3 regions of the Streptomyces sp. NPDC051684 genome follow, and region 2 is predicted to be linked to each of the others. Evidence: riboswitches for the same ligand, from Rfam matches in the RefSeq annotation. Region 2 holds a riboswitch; each other region holds the start of a gene.

Region 1 (6,744 bases), on a different contig from region 2:
TGCTGCAGCGAGTCGAATGTCTACGCGAACACGGAACCGCCCATCACCACCCTCTCGCTCAAACCGCGGCGGATCGGAACGTCCGTCGTGCAGCTCCTCATCGACGCCATCGAAGGCGTCGAATCCGACCAGCCGGTCGAGCAGGTGATGCCGACCGATCTCATCGTGCGGACCTCGTCCCAGCGGCGCCCGCACCGCACCACGGTCAGTCCGCCGCGCTCTCCGGGACAGAGCTGAGTACCCCGCCCACCCTCTCCATCGACTCCTCCGAAGAGAAAAGTCCACACCAATTCGGGAGAAATGCACGGCGATCAGCCGCCCGTCACCGATTCACCACCCCTGGTGCATCACACAGCGCGAGCCGCATTCCTATGATGGGCGCACGACACCGCGGGCCGCTGCGACCAGGCAGTCCGATACGGTGCACAGGCGGCGCAATGGTGGTGGAGGGGTCGATGACTCAGGGGGCCGGTCCGGGACCCGCAGCGGGCACGGAGACGCTGCGCGACTTCCGTGTTCCCGCGTACGTCCATGACGTACCGGCGAACGTTCAGCCGACGGACCCCGACGTCCCCGCGCCCGGCGCCGAGAATCCCGAGGCGTATCCCGAGGGCTACACGCCGACGGAGCGCGATCTGCCGGTCATCAACCGGGGCGACACCGTCCAGGTCGAGACGGCGCAGCCCGCGCCCACGGGGGACGAGGGCCTCGGTCCGCTGTACGTCGTCGGCGATGTGCACGGCTATCTCGACGAGCTGGTCGCCGCCCTCCACGAGAAGGGCCTGATCGACGCCGAGGGCAACTGGGCGGCGGGCACCGCGCGCCTGTGGTTCCTCGGCGACTTCACCGACCGCGGGCCCGACGGGATCGGCGTCATCGATCTCGTCATGCGGCTGTCCGCGGAGGCGGCGGCTGCGGGCGGCTACTGCAAGGCGCTCATGGGCAACCACGAGCTGCTGCTGCTCGGCGCGAAGCGGTTCGGCGACACGCCCGTGAACTCGGGAGCCGGCACCGCCACGTTCCAGGCGGCCTGGTTGCTCAACGGCGGACAGAAGGCCGACATGGACCGCCTCCAGGACGTGCATCTGCAGTGGATGTCCCGGCTCGACGCGATCGAGATCGAGGACGACCACCTGCTCACGCACTCGGACACCACCGCGTATCTCGACTACGGCGACTCCATCGAGGCCGTCAACGACACGGTGCGCGAGACCCTCACGCGCAATGACGCGGACGAGTGCTGGGACCTGTTCCGCAAGTTCACCAAGCGGTTCGCGTTCAAGGACGAGGAATCGGGGCCCGGCGCCGCGCGGCAGCTCCTCGACGCCTTCGGCGGTTCGCGCATCGTGCACGGCCACAGCCCGATCCCGTACCTGCTCGGCGAGGTCGGTGGCGAGGACGGGGACAGCGAGGACAGCAGGCCCCCGGTCGAAGGCCCGCACGTGTACGCGAACGGCCTGGCCATCGCCATGGACGGCGGCGTGACCATGGCCGGAAAGCTGCTCGTCCAGCAACTCCCCATGGATGGCTGAGACTTCGCGGAGAACACGCGAAAGCGGAGGATCCGACCGGCCGCCGGGCCAATTTCCGGAAACCCCCTGTCACCGCGTGCCGTGACAGCTCTACCATCGGCTTATCCGTAGCAGGCTCCCCTCCGTTTCTGCCCGACGGCTCGCACCCATGCGGGCCACCAAGCCCTACGGAGCATCGGGGGATGCACATGAACAGCGCTCCGCATTTGCTGAACGAGGACCGTCCCGAGTTCGAGCGGCTCCTCGATGACGCGCTGCGTACCGCACCGAATCGGCCTGAACTCGCCGCAGTGGGCCAGCGGCTCAACCCCGAACAGCTGCGCACGATGGCGCTCGGCGCCGCCGCACTGATCAACACGGCGGCCGCCGACGAGTACCAGCGCTACGTCAAGGTCCGCGAGGAACTGCGCTCCACACCGCGGCTCCTGCGTCCGCTACGCGAAGGAGGCAACTCCAGCGGGGAGAGCACGGGACCGGGCGTCGCCGCGGTCGCCGTCGTGCTCGCCCCTGTCCTGGCCGGGACCGCAGCCCTGATCTTCCTGATCGTCGGCTACGTCCTGAGCATGCTCGACCCGGTACCGGCCTTCGCCAGGACCCTGCGCACCTTCGGCTGGGTCTTCGGCGCGATCACCGCGGCGAGCATTCTCGTCGCGGCGGTCTGCCTGCTGCTCGCGGCGTTGCGCAACGGCTCGACGTCGCTCCAGGCGAGCACGCACGGCGAGGCGAGCGAGGAAGTGAAGCAGGCCAGGGAGGCCTGGCGCGTCGCGCTCCTGGACCGGGGCATCCTGCCGTTCCTGCGGGACGCCCTGGCGGATCCCTCGGCGGGCGGCGGCTCACCCCTCGGGGGCCGCGGCGGCTCCGGCGGGCGCATGCCGCACCTCGGCTACAACAGGCCGGGGTTCAGCAGCCCCGACGGCGGCGGCACGGCCACGGGCCAGCGCGCCGGCTATTCGAGCCCGGACTTCTCCAGCCCGGACTTCGGCGGCCCCGACCACCAGCCGGACTGACCCTCCGGCGCCACCGGGCCGTTCGACGACGAGGCCCCTCGCGCACGAGGGGCCCCACCGTCATGCACTCATGCCGTCAGTCGGCGATCGGCAGATACACGCGATTGCCGGCCTGGGCGAACTCCTTGGACTTCTGCTCCATGCCCTCCGTGATCTCCGAGGACGTGGTGCCGTGTTCGCGCCGGATGTCCTGCGAGATCTTCATCGAGCAGAACTTCGGCCCGCACATCGAGCAGAAGTGTGCCGTCTTCGCGGGCTCCGCCGGCAGCGTCTCGTCGTGGAACTCGCGCGCCGTGTCCGGGTCGAGAGCCAGATTGAACTGGTCCTCCCAGCGGAACTCGAAGCGGGCGTCGGACAGCGCGTCGTCCCACGCCTGTGCGTCCGGGTGCCCCCTGGCGAGGTCCGCCGCATGCGCCGCGATCTTGTACGTGATGACACCGGTCTTCACGTCGTCGCGGTTGGGCAGTCCCAGGTGCTCCTTCGGCGTGACGTAGCAGAGCATCGCCGTGCCCCACCAGGCGATCATCGCGGCGCCGATCCCGGACGTGATGTGGTCGTACGCCGGGGCGACGTCGGTGGTCAGCGGGCCGAGCGTGTAGAACGGCGCCTCCTCGCAGATCTCCTGCTGGAGGTCGATGTTCTCCTTGATCTTGTGCATCGGGACGTGGCCCGGGCCCTCGATCATCGTCTGCACGTTGTGGCGCTTGGCGATGGAGTTCAGCTCGCCGAGCGTCCTCAGCTCCGCGAACTGCGCCTCGTCGTTGGCGTCCGCGATGCAGCCGGGGCGCAGTCCGTCGCCGAGCGAGTACGTGACGTCGTAGGTCGCGAGGATCTCGCAGAGCTCCTCGAAGTTCTCGTAGAGGAAGCTCTCCTTGTGGTGCGCGAGGCACCACGCGGCCATGATCGAGCCGCCGCGCGAGACGATGCCGGTCTTGCGGTCGGCGGTCATCGGGACGTACGGGAGGCGGACTCCCGCGTGGACCGTCATGTAGTCCACGCCCTGCTCGGCCTGCTCGATGATCGTGTCCTTGTAGACCTCCCAGGACAGCTCCTCGGCCTTGCCGTCGACCTTTTCGAGGGCCTGGTAGAGCGGCACGGTGCCGATCGGCACGGGGGAGTTGCGCAGCAACCACTCGCGCGTGGTGTGGATGTTGCGGCCGGTGGAGAGGTCCATGACCGTGTCGGCGCCCCACTTGGTCGCCCAGGTCATCTTGTCCACCTCCTCCTCGATGGAGGAGGTGACGGCGGAATTGCCGATGTTGGCGTTGACCTTCACCAGGAATCGCTTGCCGATGATCATCGGCTCGATCTCCGGGTGATTGACGTTCGCGGGCAGCACGGCCCGGCCCGCCGCGATCTCGTCCCGTACGACGTCGGGGGCGACGTTCTCCCGGATGGCCACGTACTCCATCTCCGGGGTGATCTCCCCCCGGCGTGCGTACGCGAGTTGACTCACGGCCTGCCCGTTGCGGCCCCGGCGCGGCTGACGCGGGCGGCCGGGGAAGACCGCGTCGAGATTGCGCAGGCCGCCGCGCGGCGACGTGTGCTTGATGCCGTCGTCCTCGGGACGGACGGGGCGGCCCGCGTACTCTTCGGTGTCGCCGCGGGCGATGATCCAGTTCTCCCGCAGCGGTGCGAGGCCGCGGCGGACATCCGTGTCGACGGTCGGGTCGGTGTACGGACCTGAGGTGTCGTACAGCGTCACCGACTGCCCATTGGTGAGGTGCACTTGACGGACCGGCACCTGGAGGTCGGGGCGCGAGCCCCTGATGTACCCCTTGTGCCAGCCGATGGACTGGCCGGCCTCCTCGGTCGAGCTGGAGGCAGGCGTGTGTGCGTCCGTTGTGGTCATGAGACCTACTCCCTACGCCGGCATTACCCGGTAACAGGTTCAGCGGTCGACGCAGCGATATCCGTCCCCTGGTCACGCACTTCCACGCTGTTTCACGTGAAACGCGCTGGGACGAAGGTCAGCGCCCTCTCAGCCCGGTGCTCCGAGCTCCCGCGATGGCAAAAGCGCCTCCACGCTAACGTGATCCACGCCGCGTTGAACAGAGGGCCCCCTCCGTTCTTGCGATGATCTGGCGGTGACCACCAGCCAGCAGCCCCCCGCTCCGCCGTCCCACCCGCCGCATGGGCACTCCCACAGCCACGGTCCAGCGGCGCCAGTCTCGCGGCACCTGCGCAAAGTGATCGCGGCCGTCCTGATCCCGTTCTCGGTCGCGGTCGTCGTGGGCCTCGCGGTGCTCTGGCCGGGCGGCGCACCGCCGCACGAGCGCAGCGGGGTCGGCTTCGACCGACAGACGCAGCAGGCCACGGTCACCCGGGTCGAGAAGGTCGACTGCTCGTCCGTGCACGCCCAGGGGCAGAGCCCCACCGGGGACCCCACGGCGCAACAGGGCACCACCGGCGAGCAGAAAACCAGTGGCACCTGCGAGAACGCGACGATCCGGATCGACAGCGGCAAGGACGAGGGCCGTACGTTCACCGAGGTCGTCCAGCCGGATTCGCCGCGGCAGTTGCACGAGGGCCAGAAGGTGATCGCCGCGTACGCGCCGGACGCACCGAAGGAGCTTCAGTACTCGGTCACCGATGTGAACCGCAAGGTGCCGATGGTGCTGCTGGCCGGGATCTTCGCCCTGGCCGTGGTCGTGGTGGGCCGGATGCGCGGCGTCATGGCACTGGTCGCGCTCGCGGTCAGCTTTATGGTGCTGACCTTCTTCATCCTGCCCGCGATTCTGCAGGGGTCGAACCCTCTCGTCGTCGCGGTGGTCGGGGCCAGCGCGATCATGCTGATCGCGCTCTACATGTGTCACGGCCTGACGGCCAGAACCTCCGTCGCCGTGCTCGGCACCCTGGTCTCTCTGCTGCTGATCGGCCTGTTGGGCTCGCTGTTCATCGGCTGGGCGGCCCTGACGGGCAACACCGACGACAACACAGGGCTGATCCACGGCCTGTACCCGGACATCGACATGAGCGGTCTGCTGCTCGCCGGCGTCATCATCGGTTCGCTCGGCGTGCTCGACGATGTGACGGTCACCCAGACCTCCGCCGTATGGGAGCTGCACGAGGCGAACCCGACGCTGGGCCGGCGTGCCCTGTACCGGGCGGCGATCCGCATCGGGCGCGACCACATCGCGTCGGTCGTCAACACGCTCGTGCTGGCCTACGCGGGCGCCGCGCTGCCCCTGCTGCTGCTCTTCTCGATCGCGCAGAGCAGTGTCGCCGACGTGGCCAACAGCGAGCTGGTGGCCGAGGAGATCGTGCGTACGCTGGTCGGCTCGATCGGCCTCGTCGCCTCGGTGCCGGTGACCACCGCACTGGCCGCGCTCGTCGTGTCCGCCGACCGCCCGGAGCGGGGGCCCGTGAAGGCCGCTCCCGCTCCTGGACGTGGTGGCGGAGGCCGGCGGCGCAAACGCTGAATGGCGCGGAACTGCTCGGGTGCACCGCGCTGCTGAAGCGTTACGTCTGGTCCGGTGTCGTACAAACCATCTGGTGTGGCCGTCTGCTGTTGTGCGAGCCGATGGGGAGTCAGCCCGCGCTCTGCTCCTCGGCGAGGATCCGGTCGAGCGCCTCGTCGAGGTCGGACTCGAAGTCCGCGCCCGTTTCTTCCTGGCCGAGCGGAACGAGCTTGTCCGTCCGGTCGAGGAACGCGACGAGCGGTGCGACCCCTGCCCTGAACAGCGCCTGGTCCGCACCGACCTGAAGCCTGATGTGCACCTCTCCCGGCATCTCGCCGACCGCGCCGCCCACCCGCTCCACCGGTGTGACCTGTACGTCTCCTTCGCCACTGGCCCCGTTGACCCCGTCGACGAGGAGCTCCCGGCCGAACGCCCAGGTCACGGGCGCGTCTCCGGGGAGATGGAAGGTCAGCCGCACCGCATACGGATCGGTGGACTCGTACCGGAGCTCCACCGGAATGCGGAACGAGAGCTCCTCGGAAACGAGGAAGCTCATCATGACCTCTGCTTGAACTGCTTGTACCGACTCGCGCATCGCCTACCCCGTCAACTTGCCGTCGATTGGCCAGGAATTACCTGCCTGACACTGCTGGCATCTTGCTCAACGTACACACAGGATCACAAGGAGTGAGTTTTCAAATGCTGATAGAGAAGGCGAGTGTTCCTACCAGCCTGCCGATCTCGTGCTGCAACCGTCGGGCTGTGGGCAGCAGTTTCTCCGCCTGATGGGAAGGGAGAGAAATG
Region 2 (6,744 bases):
GGCGCGGCGATCGAGCGGCTCAGCTAGCACGTTGGGTCAAGCGGGGGTCAAGAGTGGCCGCTGAGGCGCCTCGTGTCTTGACCGTGCGTCACGGTCACCGATAAACCATCGGTGACCGTGGGGGTGTTGAGCCTTGAGGTGCGTTCGCGCCGCGCCGCACCCCTCCTCTTCCCAGTACATGTGAAGGACAGTTGTGTCCGTAGTCCCCCGTATATCTCAGCGCATCTCCTCCAGAGCGGCCCGATACGTCGGTGTGGCCGCCGCCGCGACGGCCCTGACGCTCGGCGTCGCAGGCTCCGCATCGGCGTGCAACATCAGTGAGTTCACCGCCAAGGCCGGCTGCGAGGGCCAGCAGGGCGTCATCTCCGTGACCGACGTCGACGCCTCCGGCACCCCGGCGACCGTCACCGTCTTCCGCACGTCCGGCGGCTCCGAGGAGCAGGTCGGCTCCCAGGTCGTGAAGGGCTCCAAGGAGGGCGCCACGATCACGTTCAAGGAGGACTGGAAGCCGGGCGCGACCTACCGCGTCCACGTGAAGACCGACCGCTTCAACGTCGACGACGACGTCAAGGGCGGCGTCACCGCCCCGGCCACGGCGTGCGCCACCGAGAAGCCGTCGACGCCTCCGACGTCCGCGGTGCCCAGCGCCCCGGCCCCGTCGCCCTCCAAGAGCAGCCCCGCCGCCGCCCCGGCCCCGAGCAACTCGGCCTCCCCGGCCGGCGATTCGGACCTCGCCGAGACCGGCGCGAGCAGCAACACCCCGATGATCGCGGGCATCGCGGCCGTCCTGGTGCTCGCGGGCGGCGGCGTGGTCTTCGCCCTCCGCCGCAAGGGTTCGACGCAGAAGTAACCCTCCCCGCAGCGTGTTCGGGTGGCCCCACACCCTCCGGGGCCACCCGAACACGACCAACTGCACCGCATCTTGAGCAATCCGCCCCCCTCATGGCGGTCACCCGCACCCCGCCTCGGACAATCCGCCACCACCACGCCTCCCCACCCTTGACGGCGGGCGGCACCCCGCCTCGGACAATCCGCCTCCATGCTTCCCCGCCCCTGGCGGCAGGCCGCCACCGACTTGGGCAATCTGCCGCCTGGGGCGGCAGGGTGGGCAAGGCGGCGCCCCGGTGCCGCACAACGATGACGGCGGGCGTCGACCCCGGCACGGCGGCACACCCAGGCGCCGCGCAACGAGAACCGTGGCGCTAAGAAGTCGCCCCCAGCACCACGATCTCCGCCGCGTCGAAGGCGACCCCGACCACGTCCCCCGGCTCCGGCGCGGAGCGCAACGCGCAGGCCGCTTCCAGCCGAGGCGCATCCCCCGGTTGCAGGTGCAGCGCGACATGCGTACCCCGGAAGGTCCGCGCGGTCACGGCACAGGTCAACTGGGCCTCGGCGGCAGGAACGAGCCGCACCCCCGCGGGCCGCACAAGGACCCGGCACTCCCCCTGCCCCGCCCCCTCGGGCACCGGAACCTTCCCCCAGGGCGTATCCGCGACCGCCCCCGTCACCGTCGCCTCCACCACATTGTCGAACCCGAGGAACCGCGCCACGAACTCGTCCGCCGGCTGCCGCCACACCTCGAGCGGCGTACCGCTCTGCGCGATCCGCCCGTCCCGCATCACCACGACCCGGTCGGCAAGCACGAAGGCCTCCCCCTGATCGTGCGTGACGGCGAGCACCGTCGTCCCCAACTCGCCGAACAGTTCCCGCAGTTCGACCACCAGCCGCTCACGCAGTGACCGGTCGAGCTGCCCCAACGGCTCGTCCAGCATCAGCAACCGCGGCCGCGGCGCCAGCGCCCGCGCGAGCGCGACCCGCTGCTGCTCCCCACCGGACAGCGCACCGACCGCATGCCGCTCGGCCCCCGACAACCCGACGAGCCCCAGCAACTCCCGTACGCGCTCCGCCTGTTCGGCCTTGCCGGCCCCATGCATCCGCAACCCGAAGGCGACGTTGCGCCCCACATCCCGCTGCGGGAACAACTGGTGGTCCTGGAACATCAGGCCGACCCCCCGCTTGTGCGCCGGCACCCCACCCTGGTCGGCCCCACCGAGCAACACCCGCCCCCCGTCCAGGGGTTGCAGCCCCGCGACGGCCCTCAGCAGCGTCGACTTGCCGCTGCCGCTCGGCCCGAGCACGCACACGATCTCGTGCTCGGCCACCTCCAGGTCCACGTCGTCGAGCACGGCGCGCCCACCGAACCGTACGGTCGCGTCGTCCAACTCCAGCAGCGACATCAGAACTCCCCGGTCGAGGCCTTGGCGGGCCGAATCCGTTCAAGGACGAGCAACCAGGCCGCGCAGACGACCATCAGTACGGTCGACAGGGCCATCGCCTGCCCGTAGTTGAGGTCACCGGCCCGCCCGAGCAGCCGGGCCACGGCGACCGGCAGCGTCGGACTGTCGGGCCGCGCGATGAACACGGTCGCCCCGAACTCACCGAGCGACACCGCGAACGCGAACCCCGCCGCCACCAGCAGCGCCCGCCGCACCATCGGCAGGTCGACCTCCCGCCACGCCCGCAGCGGCGACGCCCCGAGCACCGCGGCGGCCTCCCGGAGCCGCCCGTCGACGGCCCGTAGCACCGGCAGCATGGTCCGCACCACGAACGGCACCCCGACGAGCGCCTGCGCGAGCGGCACCAGGATCCACGTGGACCGCAGGTCGAGCGGCGGCTCGTCGAGCGTGATCAGGAACCCGAACCCGACGGTCACCGCCGACACCCCCAGCGGCAGCATCAGCAACGCGTCGAACCCGCGCACGAGCCGCCCGGCCCGACGCGTGAGAGCCGCTGCGGCCAGCCCACCGACCACCACGGCGATGGCCGTGGCCGCGAGCGCGTACTCCAGCGAGTTCCAGATCGCGTCGATCGGCGGCACAAGGAAGGTCCCGCCGTCCGCGTCCGTGAGCGCCCGGAAGTACCCGAACCCGTACCCGCCGGGAGCGTCGAGCGAGCGCTCGACGAGCACCCCGAGCGGCAGCACGATCAGCAGCGCGACGGACACCAGCACGCCGCTCAGCAGCGCCCACTGCCCGCCCCCGCGCGGCCTGCGCGCCGTGTGCGCCGCGTCGACGAGCCGCAACGCGCTCTCCCGCCGCCGCACGGTCCACGCGTGCACACCGAGAATCAGCCCGACGGCGACGAACTGCACGATGGTGAGCACGGCGGCGGTCGACAGGTCAAAAATCTGCGCGGTCTGCCGATAGATCTCGACCTCAAGCGTCGAGAACCCGGGCCCGCCCAGAATCTGCACCACACCGAACGACGTGAACGTGAACAGGAACACCATCAGCGCGGCAGCCGCGACGGCGGGCCCGAGCGCCGGCAGCGTCACCTTCCGCCAGGCCGCGAACCGCGAGGCGCCGAGCATCCGCGCGGCCTCCTCCTGCCGCGGATCGAGCTGCGCCCACAGCCCACCCACGGTCCGCACCACGACCGCGTAATTGAAGAACACATGCGCGAGCAGAATCGCCCACACCGTCGTGTCGAGCCGCACGCCCCACAGCTCGTCGAGCAGCCCGCCGTTCCCTACGAGCGCGAGAAACGCGGTGCCGACGACAACGGTCGGCAGCACGAACGGCACCGTCACGACGGCCCGCAGCACTTGCTTGCCCGGGAACTCGAACCGCGCGAAGACATACGCCCCCGGCAGCGCGAGCAGCAGCGTCAGCGCGGTCGACGCGAGCGCCTGCCAGACGGTGAACCACAGCACGTGCCGGATGTCGGACTGCCCGAGCACATCCAGGATCCGCCCGACCTGCCAGCCGCCGTCGACGTGCAGCCCGCGCTCGACGATCGCGACGACCGGATAGGCGAAGAACAGCCCGAAGAACACGACGGGCAGGACCATGAGCCCAAGCCGCGCCGCGTTCCCGTTTCTTCTCCCGACGGCTACTTCAGTACGAGCGACGTCCACGACTTCACCCAGTCGTCCCGGTTGTCCGCGATCTTGCGCGGGCTCATGGTCTCGGGGTCGTCGATCTTCACCGCGTACTTGGTGTAGTCGGCGGGGGCGGTGGCGTTCTTGGTCACCGGATCGACGAACATGTTGAGCGGCATGTCCTCCTGGAACTTCTTGGAGATCAAGAAGTCGAGCAGCGCCTTGCCGCCCTTCTCGTTCTGCGCCCCGTTCAGCAGCCCCGCGAACTCGACCTGCTGGAAGCAGGTCCCCTTCGCGACCCCGACCGGCGAGGTCTTCGGCTGGGGATCGGCGAACACGGCCTCGGCGGGCGGCGAGGACGCGTACGACACGACGAGCGGCCGCTCGCCCCCCGCCTTCCTGCCACCGGCGCTCCCGCTGAACTCCTCGTTGTACGCCTGGTCCCAGCCGTCGACGACCTTGAGCCCGTTGGCCTTGAGCTTCTTCCAGTACGGCTGCCAGCCGTCGTCGCCGTACTTCGCGGCGGACCCGAGCAGGAAGCCGAGCCCCGGCGACGAGGTGGCCGCGTTCTCCGAGACCAGCAGGTTCTTGTACGCGGGCTTGGCAAGGTCCGCGAAGGAGGCCGGGGGCGCGAGGTCGTGCTTCTTGAAGTACGCCTTGTCGTAGTTGACGCAGAGCGACCCGGTATCGACGGGGGTCACCCGGTTCTTACCCTTGTCGAGCCGGTACGCGCCCTTCACCTCGTCCTCCAGCCCCTTGGCCTTGTACGAGGAGAAGATCCCGTTGTCGAGCGCCCGCGAGAGCAAGGTGTTGTCGACGCCGAAGAGGACGTCGCCCTGCGGATTGTTCTTGGACAGGATCGCCTTGTTGACGGCCTCGCCGGCGTCCCCGTCCTTGAGGACCTTGACCCGGTACCCGGACTTCTTCTCGAAGTCCTTCAGTACGCCCTTGGAGACGGCCCACGAGTCATGACTCACGAGGGTCACCGTCCTGGAGTCCCCGCCGGCGGCACCGGAGCCACCACCGGAGGACCCGCACGCGGACAGCGTGACGAGCCCGAGCCCCATGACCACGGCGACGTACGCCTTCTTGCTCACTTGAATTCCTCCTGGGCGTGACCAGGAGAAGACGCGGCCCTGCCCGGAGCCCCTTCGCGGGGCCCCGGGCAGGGCGCAACAGCTTGAGTGGTGTCCGAACTTCCTACCCAGAATGACCTGGGCAAGGTCCAGAGGGTCTGCGGCCGATGCCGCACTCTCAGCGCTGTGGCGCTCCCCTGTCGGAATGCAGATGGAGTTGTGGTGTATCGAACTGACAGTCGCCAGGCTACCGCTCGGTGGCCGCCAGCTGTCCACAGGCTCCGTCGATCTCCTGGCCACGGGTGTCCCGGATGGTGACCGGAACGCCGTGCGCGGCGATCGCGTCGACGAAGGCCTTCTCGTCCTCGGGCCGCGAGGCGGTCCACTTCGAACCCGGGGTCGGGTTCAACGGGATCAGGTTCACATGCACGGGCTTGCCCTTGAGCATCCGCCCGAGCCGGTCACCACGCCACGCCTGGTCGTTGATGTCCCGGATGAGCGCGTACTCGATCGACAGCCGGCGCCCGGACTTCGCGGCGTACTCGAACCCGGAGTCGAGCACCTCGCGCACGTTCCACCGCGTATTGACGGGTACGAGGGTGTCGCGCAGCTCGTCGTCGGGCGCGTGCAACGAGATCGCGAGCCGGCACTTCAGCCCCTCGTCGGTGAACCGGTTGATGGCCGGCACGAGCCCGACCGTCGACACGGTGATGCCGCGCTGGCTGAGCCCGAGCCCGTCCGGCTCCGGGTCCGTGAGCGCGCGGATGGCCTGGATGACCCGCTTGTAGTTGGCGAGCGGCTCGCCCATGCCCATGAACACGATGTTGGAGAGCCGGGCCGGGCCTCCGGGAATCTCCCCGTCCCTGAGGGCGCGCATCCCATCAACAATCTGATGCACGATCTCGCCGGTCGACAGGTTCCGGTCGAGCCCGGCCTGGCCGGTGGCACAGAACGGGCAGTTCATGCCGCACCCGGCCTGCGACGAGATACACATCGTCACCCGGTCCGGATACCGCATGAGCACGCTCTCCACGAGCGTCCCGTCGAACAGCTTCCACAGCGTCTTGCGCGTCGTGTCGCTGTCGGTCGACAGATGCCGCACGACGGTCATCAGCTCCGGCAGCAACGCCTCCCGCAGCTTCTCGCGCGACCCCGCGGGGATGTCGGTCCACTCCGCGGGGTCGTGCGCGAACCGCGCGAAGTAGTGCTGCGAGAGCTGCTTGGCGCGAAACGGCTTCTCACCGATCGCGGCAACGGCTTCCTTCCGCTCAACAGGCGAAAGATCAGCAAGGTGCCGCGGCGGCTTCTTGGCTCCGCGGGGGGCGACGAACGTGAGTTCTCCGGGCTTAGGCATAGCCCATCCAGTGTCGCAGATGCGGAGGGGTGACCTTGCGCCGTTGTCTGGGACGGCCCTGGGCTCTCGGCTCGCGTCAGCTCTGCGCGGTGGCGTCGCCCGTCTGACCGGTGCCCTCGGCCGCGGCCGCCTTCTCGCGCATCTTGCGCACCAGCTCCGCCTTCTGGTCGGCGGCGAGCCGACGGTCGAGGTTGCGGTGCGGGCCGTTGTTCTGCCGTTCGGCGCGGGACAGCTTCTTGCGCTGGCCGCCGCCCTGGCCCACGGGGTTGTTGATGTTCTTGCTGTCGGTCACGGGTTCTCCCGGCGTGAAGTGAGGTGTTCTACGGATTCATCGGTGGGGGACGGGCGGCGACGTCGAAGGATGTCGGCGGGGCCCGTCACGCTCTCACTCGTAAATCGGCGTCTGGAAGAACATGTCGAGGACGATACCCGGT
Region 3 (6,744 bases), on a different contig from region 2:
AGAGCACGACGCCGCACGCGTAGACGTCCACGCTCGGTGTCGCCGTGCCGTTCTCGATCTGCTCGGGCGCCAGGTACGAGACCGTGCCGAGGACGGCGCCCGTGGTGTTCGTGACGGTGTCCACCGCGCGTACGAGGCCGAAGTCCGCGACCTTCACCCGGCCGTCGTCCCCTATCAGGACGTTCTCCGGCTTCATGTCGCGGTGTACGAAGCCCGCGCGGTGGGCCGCTCCCAGCGCGGCGAGGACCGGCTCCAGGATGTCGAGGGCGGCGCGGGGCCGCAGCGCACCCCGGTCACGCAGTACGTCGCGCAGGGTGCAGCCGGCGACGTACTCCATCGCCAGATAGACGTACGCGCCGTCGGTGCCCTGGTCGAAGACCCCCACCACATTGGGGTGCGAGAGGCGGGCCACCGACTTGGCCTCGCGGATGAAACGGTCCACGAACGAGGCGTCGGCGGCCAGCGAGGGGTGCATCACCTTGAGCGCGAGCACGCGGTCGAGGCGGGTGTCCACGGCCCGGTAGACCGTGGCCATCCCGCCGACCGCGATGCGCGCGTCGACGCGGTACCGGCCGTCGAGCACATGCCCGAGCAACGGGTCCTGAAGGGTCGTGTCCACGCAGGCGAGTGTACGAGGAGTGACCGACACCCGGACTCCGTGCCGTGAGGCCGGTGCCGTACTGCAGCAGAGCTGTGACCACCATCAAGCCCCGCCGGCGTTTGAGGCGCGGGGTCCGGATCGGAGCCCCGAGACCGTCACACGGTGCGGGCCGCCGAGAACGCCGGGCGCTCCGGATCAAGCACCGCCCGCCCCTCCGAAGGAGAAGACGCCTCCGCGAAGTGCCGCTTCGGAATCCGCCCCGCCCGATACGCGAAGCGACCCGCCTCCACCGCGTGCCGCATGCCCTCGGCCATGAGGACGGGCTCCTGTGCGCGGGTCACCGCCGAGGCGAGCATCACACCCGCGCAGCCGAGTTCCATGGCGAGAGTCACATCGGAGGCGGTGCCGGCGCCCGCGTCCAGGATCACCGGTACGCGCGCGTGCTCGGTGATCAGCTGGAAGTTGTGCGGGTTGCGGATGCCGAGCCCGGAGCCGATGGGGGAGCCGAGCGGCATGATTGCCGCGCAGCCGACGTCCTCCAGCTTGCGGGCCAGGACCGGGTCGTCGTTCGTGTACGGCAGGACCGTGAAGCCGTCGTCCACCAGCGTCTCCGCCGCGTCGAGCAACTCGATCGGATCGGGCAGCAGGGTGCGCTCGTCGGCGATCACCTCCAGCTTCACCAGGTCCGTACCGAGCGCCTCGCGCGCGAGGCGGGCCGTCAGGACGGCCTCTCCCGCGGTGAAGCAGCCCGCCGTGTTCGGCAGCACCCGGATGTTCAGCTTCTCCAGGACGGAGAGGACCGAGCCGTGCACGTTCGCGTTCACGCGGCGCATCGCCACGGTGGTGAGTTCGGTTCCGGAGGCCACCAGGGAGCGCTCCAGGACGTCGAGGCTGGGTGCCCCTCCCGTGCCCATGATCAGGCGGGAGGAGTACGACTCGCCCCCGAGGACGAAAGTGTCGTCGGCCATGGACGGTTCAGCCTCCTTGGACGGCCGTGAGGACCTCGACGCGGTCTCCTTCGGAGAGCGCCGTGGCGGGCCATTGGGTGCGGGGGACGACGGTCTCGTTGAGCGCGGCGGCGACGCCCTGGGGTGCGGTGGTGAGCGTGGTGACCAGCAGGTCGAGCGTGGTGCCCGCGGTCACCGTGCGCGGCTCGCCGTTGACGTGGACGTTCATGCGGGCTGCTCCACGAGGGCTGTGCCGAAGCGCTTCGGCGTGAACGGGCGGGCCTCTTCCGGAAGTTCACCGGTGGTCAGGGCGTGCGCCATGGTGTCGCCGGTGATCGGCGTCAGGAGCACGCCGTTGCGGTAGTGCCCTGTCGCCAGGAGGAGGCCCGGCAGGGCGGTCGGCCCCAGGAGCGGGGCGTTGTCGGGGGAGCCGGGGCGCAGGCCCGCGCGGGTCTCGGTGAGCGGCAGTTCGGTGATGCCGGGGACGAGTTCGTGGGCGTCCCGCAGGAGTTCGTAGACGCCGCCCGCGGTGACCGTGGTGTCCCAGCCGAGTTCCTCGCTGGTGGCGCCCACCACCAGTTCGCCGTTGACGCGCGGCACCAGGTAGAGGTTGCCGCCGCGGACGACCGCCCGGACCGTGCGGCTGAGGAAGGGCGCGTACCGCTTCGGCACCGTCAGGCGCAGCACCTGGCCCTTGACGGGGCGCACCGGCGGGAGCACCGCGTCGGGCACGCCCGCGAGCTGTCCGCCGCGGCTGCCGGCCGCCAGGACCACCTGGCCCGCGGCGAGTTCGGTGCCGTCGGCGAGGACTGCGCCGCGCGCCCGGTCGCGGACGACACGCAGCCGTTCGGCCCACGACCGGTGGAAGATCACGCCGGAGCGCTCGCAGGCCGTCACGAGGGCGCTCGCGAGCCTTCTCGGGTCGATCTGGTGGTCCCCGTCGACCCGCAGTCCGCCGCGCACGCCGGGCGCGAGCATCGGTTCGAGGCGGCGGCAGTCGCGGCCCGAGAGCCACTCGGCCTCGAGCCCCGACTTCGTCTGCAGCGCGTGCAGTTCACGGAGGTGGGCGCGGTCGTCCGCGTCGAGCGCGACCGCGAGCGTGCCGCAGGCGCGGTAGCCGAGGTCCTGCCCGGTGGCCTCGGACAGCTCGGCCGCGAAGTCCGGGTAGCGGCGCGCGGACTCCAGGTTGAGGCCGAGCAACGTCTGCTCGCCGTGGTGCAGTTCGGTGACGGCGGCCAGCATTCCGGCCGCCACCTGGGCGGCCCCGCCGCCGGGCTCGGGGTCCGCGACCGCGACGGAAAGATCGCGCTGCGCGGCCCGCCAGGCGGTGACCAGACCGATGATGCCGCCACCGACGACGAGGACGTCGCAGGTGTGCGTGTGGTGCGAATGAACGGATGGCGTCGACGACATGGGCGTCAAGCCCCTCCCTTCGCCGGTATGACCCGGATCAGGTTCGTACGGTCGAAGGCCGCTCCAGCCTCCCTCTCAGCCCGCTGCGTACGGGCTCCCGCGAGTGCTCTACGTTGGCCACCCTAGCCGTTGACCACACCCTCCAGTAAGGGAGTACCGACCCGTGGCCCGATCTCTCGAAGGTCTCTTGATGTCTCCCGTCGCCGACCAGGCCCCGGGCCAGGTGGGCACGAGCACCCGCTTCGCCTACCAGGAGGAGGACGGCCTCGTTTCGGCCGCCTACGTGGGCGGTGATGTGGTGCAGGGTCACCTCGTGGGGACGCGCACGGGCGACCGGCTCGACTTCCGTTACGTGCAGTTGAAGACCGACGGGACGACCGCCTCCGGGCACTGTGTCTCGCTCGTGTCCGAGCTCCCGGACGGCCGGGTGCGCCTCGACGAGACCTGGGAGTGGGAGTCGCAGGAGGGCAGCGGAACCAGCGCGGTCGAGGAACTGCTCGACCAGGAGTGAGTCCGGCGGCGCCGACCTTCCTCTTGATCGGTAAACCGCCGACGCGTGTGCAGGACGTCACGGCCCGGGAGTGGCCCGCACCGCTGACCGCGGCAAGATCGGGTGCCTAAGGTTGATCCCGTGAGTGAGCAGCGGAGCGGGAGCGGAGCGCCTTCGGGGCAGCGGAACGTCGTCATCGTGGGCGCGGGCATGGCCGGAGTGCAGACCGCCGTGGCGCTGCGCGAACAGGGCTTCACCGGCGCGGTCACCCTGCTCGGTGCCGAGCCCCACCAGCCGTACGACCGGCCACCGCTGTCCAAGGCGGTGCTGCTCGGCAAGGCCGAGGGCTCGGCCTTCGACGTGGACTTCGAGGCGCTCGGCGTCTCCCTGGAGCTGGGCCGCGAGGTGACCGGGCTGCGGCCCGGCGACCATGAGCTGGACACCGCCGAGGGACCGGTCCCGTACGACGTGCTGGTCGTCGCGACCGGCGCCGAGCCGGTCCAGTTGCCGGGGGGCGCGGGGGCGGCCCCCGGTGTGCATCTGCTGCGCACGCTCGACGACGCCGAGCTGCTGCGGCCCGTCCTCGCCGAGCAGCACGACGTGGTGGTCGTGGGCGCCGGCTGGATCGGCGCCGAGTTCGCCACCGCGGCCCGCGAGGCCGGCTGCCGGGTCACCGTCGTGGAGGCCGCCGAGCGGCCGCTGGCCGGGGCGCTGCCCGCCGAGATCGCCGCCCCCATGGCGACCTGGTACGCCGACGCGGGGGCCCAGCTGCGCACCCACGCGCGCGTGCAGCGCATCGAACCGGGCGTCGTGGTCCTCGACGACGGCACGCGGCTGCCCGCGGGAGCCGTCGTCGTTGGCATCGGCGCCCGCCCCGCCACCCGCTGGCTGGCCGGCTCGGGCATCGAGCTCGGTGCCCACCGCGAGGTCCTCGCGGACGAGGGGCTGCGCACCTCCGTGCCCGACGTGTACGCGGTGGGGGACTGCTCCTCGTTCCCCTCGGGGCGCTACGGGCAGCGCCTGATGGTCCACCACTGGGACAACGCGCTGCAGGGGCCGCGCACGGTGGCGGCGAACATCGTCGGTGTGACCCCGGCGGTGTACGACCCGGTGCCCTATTTCTGGTCCGAGCAGTTCGGCCGGTTCGTGCAGTACGCGGGGCACCACGAGGGCGCCGACGCGACGGTGTGGCGCGGCGACCCCGCCGGTGCCGCCTGGTCGGTGTGCTGGCTGCGCGACGGGGCCCTGGTGGCGGTCCTCGCCGTCGGCAAGCCGCGTGACCTGGCCCAGGGACGCAAGCTCATCCAGTCGGGGGCACCGCTCGACCCGCGGTTGCTCGCGGATCCGGCCCGTCCTCTGAAGTCCGCGGTGGCGTGAGTCCCACGCCTCAGGGGCCCTCCAAAGCGTGACGGAGCGGGGTGAAACGGGAGGAGCCGTGGCCCATCCGCACCGGCCCGGCTTCCGAGTGTCAGTCCGGGATGGCACGCTTGTCCTGTGACCGAGATTGACGCAAAGATCGATGCTCTCGTCCCCGCCTGGCTCACCCTCCCCGACATCGCGGAACAGCTCGATGTCGAGGTGACGCGTGTGCGGCAGCTGGTCAAGGAAGGCCAGCTGATCGCCGTGCGCCGCGGTGAGAACAGGGCACTGCACGTGCCCGCCGCCTTCATCGACGGCGACAAGATCGTCAAGGGGCTCGTCGGCCTCCTGACGGTCCTGAGGGACGACGGCTTCAGCGACGAAGAGATGCTGGAGTGGCTCTTCACCCCCGACCCGAGCCTGCCGGGCACGCCCGCGCAGGCCTTGAGCGAGAATCGCGGCACGGAGGTGAAGCGCCGCGCCCAGGCGCTCGCCGTCTGACCTGACGACAACCGTCCGGCGTGCGCACCGCGACCCTCGTGGTGCGCACGCCACCGACACCGCACGACCCACGGGGGGACTTTCATGGCGGACTCCAAGCGCGCGCTGCTCGCCGACGCACGGCTCTATCTGTGCACCGACGCGCGCAGGCGTCAGGGCGATCTGCCGGAGTTCCTCGACGCCGTGCTGGCCGCCGGCGTCGACATCGTGCAGCTGCGCGACAAGGGCATGGAGGCCGGCGAGGAGCTGGAGCACCTCCAGGTGTTCGCCGACGCGGCCCGCCGCCACGGCAAGCTCTTCGCGGTCAACGACCGCGCGGACGTCGCCCACGCGACCCGCTCCGACGTGCTGCACCTGGGCCAGGGCGACCTGCCGGTCCCCGCCGCCCGCGCGATCCTCGGCGAGGACGTGCTGATCGGCCGCTCCACGCACGCCGAGGACGAGGCCGCGGCGGCCGCCGTCCAGGAGGGCGTGGACTACTTCTGTACGGGCCCCTGCTGGCCGACCCCGACCAAGCCCGGGCGGTACGCGCCGGGCCTCGACCTGGTGCGGTACACGGCGGGCCTGGACACGGACCGCCCCTGGTTCGCGATCGGCGGCATCGACCTCGCGAACCTGGACGAGGTGCTGGAGGCCGGCGCCCGCAGGGCCGTCGTCGTCCGGGCCATCACGGAGGCCGACGACCCGGCCGCCGCGACGGCCGAGTTCGCCAAGCGACTGCGTGCCGTGTGACGTGCGCGGCCGTGAAGGTACTCACCGGTAACGGCCGCCCGGCCCGCCTGTCCGCAAGGTGGACGGGGATTAGGGCCTTTGGATATCGGTCAGTAACCTGCCCGTATGGCCCTAGGTACTGCTTCCACCAGGACTGATCGCGCCCGCACTGTGCGTGACATGCTCGCGCCCGGAAAAACGGCTTTCTCGTTCGAGTTCTCCGCGCCGAAGACCCCGAAGGGCGAGCGCAACCTGTGGAACGCCCTGCGCAGGGTGGAGGCGGTCTCGCCCGACTTCGTCTCCGTGACGTACGGCGCGGGCGGCTCCACGCGTGCGGGCACCGTCAAGGAGACGCAGCAGATCGTCGCCGACACGACGCTGACGCCGGTGGCCCACATCACCGCCGTCGAACATTCGGTCGCCGAACTGCGCAACATCATCGGCCAGTACGCCGACGCCGGGATCCGGAACATGCTCGCCGTCCGCGGTGACCCGCCCGGCGACCCCATGGGCGACTGGATCTCGCACCCCGAAGGCCTCACGTACGCGGCCGAACTCGTTGAATTGATCAAGGAGTCCGGCGACTTCTGCGTCGGGGTCGCGGCATTCCCCGCGATGCACCCGCGCTCGGCGGACTGGGACTCCGACGTGCGGCACTTCGTCGACAAGTGCCGCGCGGGCGCCGATTACGCGATCACGCAGATGTTCTTCTACCCGGAGGA

Evidence for each region. A riboswitch is a leader RNA that binds a small molecule or an ion and turns the genes downstream of it on or off. The one in region 2 is predicted to bind thiamine pyrophosphate.
Region 1: linked by a shared signal. The riboswitch ahead of thiC (phosphomethylpyrimidine synthase ThiC) and the one ahead of ACIA8D_RS03550 (thiamine ABC transporter substrate binding subunit) in region 2 are both predicted to bind thiamine pyrophosphate.
Region 3: linked by a shared signal. The riboswitch ahead of thiO (glycine oxidase ThiO) and the one ahead of ACIA8D_RS03550 (thiamine ABC transporter substrate binding subunit) in region 2 are both predicted to bind thiamine pyrophosphate.

What each region holds. Positions count from the first base shown of each region.
Region 1 covers NZ_JBITCS010000003.1:198,516-205,259, forward strand. The annotation lists gene ACIA8D_RS05160 (LacI family DNA-binding transcriptional regulator) at 1-237, shown strand, start outside; gene ACIA8D_RS05165 (metallophosphoesterase) at 456-1,532, shown strand; gene ACIA8D_RS05170 (hypothetical protein) at 1,715-2,539, shown strand; gene thiC (phosphomethylpyrimidine synthase ThiC) at 2,616-4,391, opposite strand; TPP riboswitch at 4,384-4,555, opposite strand; gene ACIA8D_RS05180 (YibE/F family protein) at 4,627-5,961, shown strand; gene ACIA8D_RS05185 (SsgA family sporulation/cell division regulator) at 6,071-6,535, opposite strand; gene ACIA8D_RS05190 (IclR family transcriptional regulator) at 6,636-6,744, opposite strand, start outside.
Region 2 covers NZ_JBITCS010000002.1:226,180-232,923, reverse strand. The annotation lists gene ACIA8D_RS03570 (LOG family protein) at 1-27, shown strand, start outside; gene ACIA8D_RS03565 (LAETG motif-containing sortase-dependent surface protein) at 194-850, shown strand; gene ACIA8D_RS03560 (ABC transporter ATP-binding protein) at 1,203-2,237, opposite strand; gene ACIA8D_RS03555 (ABC transporter permease) at 2,237-3,916, opposite strand; gene ACIA8D_RS03550 (thiamine ABC transporter substrate binding subunit) at 3,892-4,947, opposite strand; TPP riboswitch at 5,060-5,165, opposite strand; gene rlmN (23S rRNA (adenine(2503)-C(2))-methyltransferase RlmN) at 5,204-6,310, opposite strand; gene ACIA8D_RS03540 (DUF6243 family protein) at 6,387-6,602, opposite strand.
Region 3 covers NZ_JBITCS010000018.1:22,735-29,478, forward strand. The annotation lists gene pknB (Stk1 family PASTA domain-containing Ser/Thr kinase) at 1-619, opposite strand, end outside; gene ACIA8D_RS22165 (thiazole synthase) at 757-1,569, opposite strand; gene thiS (sulfur carrier protein ThiS) at 1,577-1,777, opposite strand; gene thiO (glycine oxidase ThiO) at 1,774-2,961, opposite strand; TPP riboswitch at 2,959-3,072, opposite strand; gene ACIA8D_RS22180 (hypothetical protein) at 3,125-3,472, shown strand; gene ACIA8D_RS22185 (NAD(P)/FAD-dependent oxidoreductase) at 3,593-4,828, shown strand; gene ACIA8D_RS22190 (Rv2175c family DNA-binding protein) at 4,946-5,311, shown strand; gene thiE (thiamine phosphate synthase) at 5,396-6,043, shown strand; gene metF (methylenetetrahydrofolate reductase [NAD(P)H]) at 6,149-6,744, shown strand, end outside.